Regions from separate parts of the Modicisalibacter sp. 'Wilcox' genome, predicted to be linked through region 1. Evidence: predicted binding sites of a transcription regulator. Region 1 holds the regulator's gene; the other holds the start of a gene.

Region 1 (4,175 bases):
AGGCAGCTCGTGATGCGAATCGGCGGCAACCCCGCCATGTCCCGGAAAGTGCTTGCCCACGGCCACCATGCCGGCCTCGTGCAGCCCGTCGACGAAGGCGCCCGCCATGGCCGCCACCGCCCGGGGATCGCGGGAGAAGCTGCGATCGCCGATCACGCTGGACACGCCCGCATCGACATCGAGCACCGGGGCGAAGGTCAGGTCCAGCCCGCACGCCGCCATTTCCAGGCCGATCAGCCACCCCGCATCGTGGCAGAACTGCCGCGCCCGCTCCGGGTCGTCAACATAGCAGCGTCCCAGCCGGCCCATCGACGGCAGCCGGGTGACGCCCTCACACAACCGCTGCACGCGCCCGCCCTCCTGGTCGATGGCCAGCAGCAGATCGCCACGCAGGCGACGGATCGCGTCGCACAGCCTGCGCACCTGGGCGGCATCGACGATATTGCGCGCAAAGAGGATGACGCCTCCGACCTCGGGACGTTGCAGCAGTTCGCGCTCCTCGCGCGTCAGGGTGGTGCCTTCGAGATCCAGCATCACCGGACCGATGGGTTGGGTCATAAGCGATGTCCTTGCCCGTGAAGGGGGCCGATTCTAGAGCAATGGCGTGGTCGACGACAGCATCCGGGCACTCAGGCGTGAAGCCACACCGGCGTGCCGGACGGCGCCAGTTCGCCCAGCCTCAGCAGGGTCGCGTCCCGCAGCCGGATGCAGCCGTGCGAGGCGGGACGCCCCATCGGCTCGCTTTCCGGCGTGCCGTGCAGATAAATATAGCGGCGCTGGGAATCGACGCTGCCACCCCGGTTGAGGCCCCGCTCGAGGCCGCAGAGCCAGAAGATGCGCGTCAGGATCCAGTCGCGTTCGGGGTAGTCGGCGGCCAGCGCCGGCGAATAGACCTCGCCGGTGGGTCGGCGGCCGCGAAACACGCTGCCCGACGGCATGCCGGCACCGATCACCGCACGGATATAGTGCCAGCCCAGCGGCGTGCCCCCGCTGCCCTCGGCCTGGCCGACGCCGGCGGCGGCCGTGGACGCCGGGTGCGTCTCCAGGCACTCGCGGCCGCGCCAGACGTGCAGCACCTGGCGTGCCACATCGACCTCCAGCCAGACACCATCCTCGGGCGGCAGCGCCTCCAGACGCGGCGTCACCGGGCTCATACCGCCACCGCCCGGGGCGGTTCCGGCAGCGGCGCATTCATGCCGGCCACCACCACCGGGCGCAGGCGGCGAACCAGGTCGCGCACGCTGACGTGCTCGCCGTAGTCCTTCTCGGCGATGTCGCGCAGCGCGTCCAGTCCCGACAGCGTGAAGATCACCGTGCCCAGCATGAAGTGCAGCCGCCAGAAGCGCTCGGCGTCCGGCAGCTCCGGCGTGGCCCGGCGCACCAGCTCGGTGAAGCGGGTGAAGACGCTACCGTAATGCTGCTGGATGTAGCCACGCAGGTGCCCCTGGGCCTGGGTGTAGGCCAGCCCCAGAAGGCGCATGAAGACCTTGAGGCTGTTGCGCTCGGCGGGCACCTCCAGCACGGTCCGGGCCATGTTCTCCAGCAGCACCTCGAGCGGGATCGGCCGGCCCTCGTACTCCCTCTCGAGCGCGTCCAGGGTCGCGTGGAAGCGCTCGGTGAAGGGATCCAGATAGCGGGCGAAAACGGCCTGGATCAGCGCCTTCTTGGAGCCGAAGTGATAGTTCACGGCAGCCAGGTTGACCTTGGCCTTGCTGGTGATGGTGCGCAGCGACGTCTCGGCAAAGCCGCGCTCGGCGAACAACACTTCGGCGGTGTCGAGAATGCGGGTCACCGTGTCGGTCTGAGCCATGCTATATCCCTGCCTGCTGATAAACGGCTGTTTGAAACGTTATGGAAATTCTACGCGGCTTACCGAAAGACAACAATCCGTCGCGTTTCAAACACACCCGATCAGCCCTGATGACCACGGGCAGCGATTACTGGATACAATGCCATGCTGTATACTTAGCCACATACCCACATCGCCAGCGACCAGCGGAGGCCGCATGAGCCGCTCTCTTACCCCGCGCCAGCAGAATGTCTACGACTTCATCGTCAAGACCATGAACGAGCTGGGCTATCCGCCGACCCGCGCCGAGATCGCCCGGGGCCTGGGCTTCCGCTCGCCCAACGCCGCCGAGGAGCATCTGCGCGCGCTCAAGCGCAAGGGGGTGATTCGCATGATCCCGGGCACCTCACGAGGCATTCGTCTGCCGCCGCAGGAGGCGGAGTGCGCCCCGGACGGCGAGCCGGGCCTGCCCGTGATCGGCGAGGTCGCCGCCGGCAGCCCGATCCTCGCGGCCGCCCACATCGACCGCTACTGTCCGCTGTCCCCCGATTTCTTCTCGCCGCGTGCCGACTACCTGCTGCGCGTGCGCGGCCTGTCGATGCGCGACGTGGGTATCCTCGAGGGTGACCTGCTCGCGGTGCATCGCACCAACCGGGTTCGCGACGGCCAGATCGTGGTCGCCCGGCTGGAGGACGAGGTTACCGTCAAGCGCTTCCAGCGCCGGGGCCGTCACGTGACCCTGCTGCCCGAAAACGAAGACTTCGCCCCGATCGAGCTCGACCTGCGCCAGGACGCGCTGGAGATCGAGGGCATCGGGGTCGGCGTCATCCGTGGTGGCAACGGCCAGGCACTCAACTGAGGCGCGAGCCCCGCGCATGCGCAAGATCCTGCATGCCGACTGCGACTGCTTCTATGCCGCGATCGAGATGCGCGACAACCCGGCGCTGCGCGACATCCCGCTGGCGATCGGCGGCACGGCGGCCCAGCGGGGCGTCATCGCCACCTGCAACTACCCGGCGCGCGCCTTCGGCATCCATTCGGCGATGCCCACCGCGCGCGCCCTGCGCCTGTGCCCGCACCTGACCCTGCTGCCACCGGACTTTCCCCGCTACCGCGACGTGTCCGCACGCATTCAGGCGATCTTCCGCGAGCTGACGCCACGGATCGAGCCGCTCTCGCTCGACGAGGCCTATCTCGACGTCAGCGAGGTACGCCGCTTCCGGGGCAGCGCCACCTGGATGGCCCGCTGGCTCAAGGAGGAGACACACCGGCGCACCGGCATCACGCTCTCGGTGGGGGTGGCGCCCAGCAAGTTTCTCGCCAAGATCGCCAGTGACTGGGACAAGCCCGACGGCCTGACGGTCATTCCGCCGGAGGCCGTCGAGGCCTTCATCACCGAGCTGCCGGTGGACCGGCTCCACGGCGTGGGGCCGGCCACCGCCGCCCGGCTGGCGGCACTGGACATCGCCACCTGTGCCGACCTGCGCCGCTGGTCGCGGGAGGCACTCGTCGAGCACTTCGGCAAGTTCGGCCAGCGCCTTTTCGAACTCGCCCGCGGCATCGACGACCGCCCCGTGCAGACCGAGCGCGAACGCAAGTCGGTCAGCGCCGAGACCACCTTCCATCAGGACCTGCCCGACCTCGCGGCCTGCCGGGCGGCCCTGCCGGCGCTGGTCGAGCGGCTGCGAAGCCGCCTGGCCCGCCATGGCGACCCGCCGCTCAAGGGCAGCTTCATCAAGGTCCGCTTCGACGACTTCACGCTGACCACCCTCGAGGCCGGCGGCGCCCGGGTGGACGCCGATCAGTTCCTGGCACTGCTCGAGGCGGCCTGGCAGCGCGGCGCCCGCCCGGTGCGCCTGCTGGGGGTCGGGGCGAGGCTGAAACCGGCGGCGGATGCCCGCCAGCTCACGCTCTTCACCTGACCCGGCTCAGGCGAACACGACGGTCTTGTTGCCGTGGATCAGCACCCGGTCCTCCAGGTGCCAGCGCAGCCCGCGGGCCAGCACGGCCTTTTCGATATCGCGCCCGAAACGCACCAGATCCTGTGCCGTGTGGCAGTGCGAGATGCGGTGCACGTCCTGCTCGATGATGGGGCCGGCATCCAGTTCCTGGGTGACATAGTGGCAGGTGGCGCCGATCAGCTTGACGCCGCGCTCGTAGGCCTGATGATACGGCCGCGCGCCGGCGAACGAGGGCAGAAAGCTGTGGTGAATGTTGATGACCCGACCGGCATAGTGCTCGCACAAGGCCGGTGGCAGGATCTGCATGTAGCGTGCCAGCACCACGGCATCGGCCCGCGCCGCCTCGATCCGCCGGCGAGTCTCCTCGAAGGCGTGCGTCTTGTCCGTCGTCGGTACCGGGACATGATGAAAGTCGATACCGTGCC
Region 2 (4,175 bases), on a different contig from region 1:
TGCCCCCGGAAACCACCGACCCCATCAACCTGCGCGTCTATCTCAAGGCCGGCGACCAGCCGCTGACCGAGACCTGGCTCTATCAGTGGACGCCGCCCCCCGTCGACGAGCGCGCGCTGCACAACCCCGGGCACCTGTCGTGAGCCATCACGCTGGTCGCCACCCGCCGGCACGCTCACATCCGGCGGCGATGGGTGTCCAGTAGAGCCTTAAGGTTGGCGAAGTCGGCGCTTTCCAGGTGCTCCGCGGCGATCTGGCGTTGCTCCTCGATGAGCTCTCGCAGCACCTGGTCGGTGGTCAGGGGATTGGCCAGCACCACCCGGAAGACGGTGATGGCCTGGCGATCGTGGCTCGCCGGGGTCAGCCGGGTGCGCGACACGAAGGACTTGCCCCGCTCGCGCTGGCGCTTCTGGATGGACTGCGTCATGCGATTCAGCAGGTCGTTGATCCACCGGCGCTGCGCCTCGTCGGCGTCGTGCAACCGCGCCTGAACCCCGGCAGGCGCCCAGCGATAGGTGAGGATGTTGAGTTCCGGCTCGGTGATCAGCTCGAAATCCTCGAGCGCCGCGATCCGGTCGGCGAAGCGTCGCGCCAGTTCGATGCCATTGTCGATCAGCATCGCATAGCCCTGACGACCGATGACCTTCAGGGCCGACTGCACCAGCATCGCCATGCCGGGACGGGAGCCTTCCAGGGTGGTGCTGCCCAGATCCTTGGAGCCCTGCCGAATGATGTACTGGGCATGGTGCTCGATGCTGGCGAGGGCCGACGGCTCGCGGAACAGCACCATGCCCGCCCCCATCGGCACATAGAGCTGCTTGTGGGCGTCGATGGTGACGGAATCGGCGCGCTCGATGCCGGCCAGACGCGGCCGGTAGCGTTCCGAGAACAGTGTCGGACCGCCCCAGGCGGCATCCACGTGGAAGTGAATCCCCTGCTCCGCGGCGATATCGGCCAGGCTGTCCAGCGGGTCGATGTTGCCGGTCTCGGTCGTGCCGGCGATCCCCACCAGCGCGAAGGGCCGTATCCGCTGCCGCTGGAGCCGCTCAATCGTGGCGACCAGGGCATCGGGCCGGATGCGGTTGCGGGCGTCCGTCTCGACGGCCACCATCTGATCACGCCCGATGCCCAGCACATCGGCGGCCTTGGAGAGCGAGTAGTGGCCACGCTCCGAGACCAGCACCGCGGCGCCGTCACAGTCATGGTGACGCAGGGCCGCGAACACCCCGCTGCGGCCGATGCCCGGGAACTCGCCGTCGGGACCGAAGGCCCGGTTGCGGGCGACCCACAGCGCGGTGATATTGGCGATGGTGCCCCCGGAGCAGAAGGCGCCGAGGCGTTCGTCGCTGTGGTGCAGCCAACGGTCATAGAAGGCGTCGGACTGGGCGTAGATCAGCCGATGCAGCATGCCCAGCACCTGGCGCTCCAGCGGCGTGAAGGCCTTGGAGGTCTCGGTCTTCACCAGGTTCTGGTTCAGCGCGATCATGATCTTCGACAGCGGGATCATGAAATAGGGCAACGCCGACGTCATGTGGCCGACGAAGCTGGGCGAGGCGGTATGCACGGATTGCGCGACCACCTTGTCGAGCAGGAACCGGGTCTGGTCGGAGACGAAGACCGGCGCCTCGGGGATGCGGGTATCGTGGAAGTCCCGTTCGATCCTGACCAGGTCGTGCTCTTCCGCGACGATATGCTCCTGCAGGAAGCCGGCGAGATTCGCCGAAATATCCCTGTCCAGACGGTTCAGCGTCGCCCCGGACGCCTCGGGGACGGTGAAGATCCTCAGCAGATTGTCCCAGCTGCTTTCGGCGACCTTTGCTTGCTTGCCCATGGAACCCTGTTGCCTTTGGGGAATGAAAGGGCGGAGCACCGAAGGGGGCCTGAGCCGACCGGTACATCGCCGCGCACACGAGTATTGTAACGCGACAGCCCCATCTCGAGCGCGTTGAACCGGCTGCAGGGTATCGCCATCGCCACTATACTGTATGCAAATGCAGTACAGGAGATCGGCATGGCGACGCCTCCCCGGAATACCGTGGTCCGCAAGGGGCGCGGCGCGACCTGCGATCCGGCCAATCGCTTCTCGCCCACCCACAGCGAGGCCGTGGACGACGGCTGGTGGCAGGAGGCCGTGCCCGAGCGGATCGCCACCACGGTACGCGACGAGCCGGCGAAGAGCGCGCTGTCATGGAACCGCTCGCCGGACCTGCCCTTTGATCGCTCGCTCAATCCCTATCGCGGCTGCGAGCACGGCTGCATCTACTGCTACGCCCGCCCCAGCCACGCCTACTGGGACCTGTCGCCGGGAATCGACTTCGAGACCCGGTTGATCGCCCGCAGCGGCCTCGTCGAACGCCTTCGCGACGAGCTGTGCCGGCCCGGCTACGTCTGCCGCCCCATCAACCTGTCGGGCAACACCGACTGCTACCAGCCGCTGGAGGCGCAGCGGGGTACCACGCGTGACGTGCTCGAGCTGCTGCTGGAATCTCGCCATCCGGTGACCCTGGTGACCAAGAGCGCGCTGATCCTGCGCGACCGCGAGCTGCTCGCGGCGATGGCCGAGCACCGTCTGGTGCGGGTGTTCGTCAGCCTGACCAGCCTCGACGACGACCTCAAGCGGACCCTGGAGCCGCGCACCGCCTCGCCGGCGGCACGACTCAGGGTGATGCGCGAGCTGAGCGCCGCGGGGGTGCCGATCGGGGCGCTGATCTCGCCGCTGATCCCGGGGCTCAACGACCACGAGCTGGAACGCCTGCTGGAAGCCGTCGCCGACGCCGGTGCCCGCAGCGCCGCCTGGATGCTGCTGCGCCTGCCCCACGAGGTGGCACCACTGTTCGAGGACTGGCTGGCCAGCCACTATCCCGAGCGCGCCGCCAGGGTGATGAGCCTGCTCCGTCAGTGTCGCGGCGGCGCCGACCACGACGCCCGCTTCGGGCGGCGCCTGCGTGGCGAGGGTGTCTTCGCCGACCTGCTGGCCCAGCGCTTCCGCCGGGCCAGCCGGCGCCTCGGCCTGGACGGACACGCCGCGATGGGCCTCGACACGTCGGCGTTTCGCCCGCCCCATCGCCAGGGCGACCTGTTCGGGTAACATGGGCAGCGGCCAACGACGACCCGGAGATGCCCATGACCGTCAGCAAGACCCGCAGCAGTTTCTATCGCCGGCTCTACGTCGCCTACCTGATCGACAGCGGGCTCGCCGACAGCGTGCCGGCACTGACCCGGGCCACCGGCATGCCCCGCCGCACGGCGCAGGACACCCTGGCGGCCCTCGCCGACCTGGATATCGTCTGCGACTTCGAGCAGGCGCCCGGCGAGCGCCACCGCACCGGCCGCCACGTGATCCGTGACTGGGGGCCGATCGACCCCGGCTGGGTCGCGCAACACCACGACCACCTGCGCCGCGTGCTCGGCTATCCCGAGCCGTCGACTGACGCCGGCTGACGCGAAACCGCGGCTCGCGTAGGCTTGCCCCGACCCATCCATCGTGTACTGAGGCCCCATGACCGATCGCGACACCCGCCATCGCAACTCGATGCAGAAACTCAAGACCCACGTCGACGAGCGCATCGCCGCCGCCAATGAACAACGCGGCCTGCTGCTGGTTTTCACCGGCAACGGCAAGGGCAAGACCACCGCCGCCTGGGGCACCGTCACCCGGGCGCTGGGCTACGGCTACCGGGTCGGCGTGGTGCAGTTCATCAAGGGTCAGTGGGAATGCGGCGAGCGCGAACGGCTGGCCGAGGATCCCAACCTGGAGGTGGCGATCATGGCCACCGGCTTCACCTGGGAGACCCAGAACCGCGAGAGCGACACCCGCGCCTGTCGCGAAGTCTGGCAGCAGGCAGAGCGCCTGCTGCGCGACCCCGACGTCTACCTGGTGGTCCTCGACGAGATCACCTACATGCTCAAGTTCGGCTATCTGGACATCGCCACGGTGGAACGTGCCCTGCGGGAGCGCCCCGCGGAGCAGACGGTGATCGTCACCGGCCGCAATGCCCATCGCGAACTGATCGACATGGCCGACACGGTCACCGAGATGCGCGACGTCAAGCACGCCTTCGACGCCGGCATCCAGGCCCGCCGCGGCATCGACTACTGAGCGGTGGCGGCCTCGGCCAGCACCCTGCAGACCTGCGCCATGCCCTCGAGCAGGCGCGGCCCGGGGCGGCTGATTT

Evidence for each region. Region 1 encodes LexA, which represses DNA repair genes until DNA is damaged. Its sites were predicted from a motif close to TACTGTNTANNTANACAGTA; they were not measured.
Region 2: G7A98_RS14760 (PA0069 family radical SAM protein) is a predicted target of LexA. The motif match lies at 1,980-1,999, and genes of this name have one in related genera.

What each region holds. Positions count from the first base shown of each region.
Region 1 is NZ_WNXF01000008.1:63,773-67,947, reverse strand. It holds gene nagZ (beta-N-acetylhexosaminidase) at 1-558, opposite strand, end outside; gene G7A98_RS09210 (L,D-transpeptidase) at 630-1,154, opposite strand; gene G7A98_RS09205 (TetR/AcrR family transcriptional regulator) at 1,151-1,810, opposite strand; gene lexA (transcriptional repressor LexA) at 2,007-2,648, shown strand; gene dinB (DNA polymerase IV) at 2,665-3,711, shown strand; gene purU (formyltetrahydrofolate deformylase) at 3,718-4,175, opposite strand, start outside.
Region 2 is NZ_WNXF01000018.1:16,739-20,913, forward strand. It holds gene G7A98_RS14750 (glucan biosynthesis protein D) at 1-143, shown strand, start outside; gene panP (pyridoxal-dependent aspartate 1-decarboxylase PanP) at 176-1,831, opposite strand; gene G7A98_RS14760 (PA0069 family radical SAM protein) at 2,012-3,088, shown strand; gene G7A98_RS14765 (winged helix-turn-helix domain-containing protein) at 3,124-3,441, shown strand; gene cobO (cob(I)yrinic acid a,c-diamide adenosyltransferase) at 3,500-4,099, shown strand; gene G7A98_RS14775 (cobalamin-binding protein) at 4,093-4,175, opposite strand, start outside.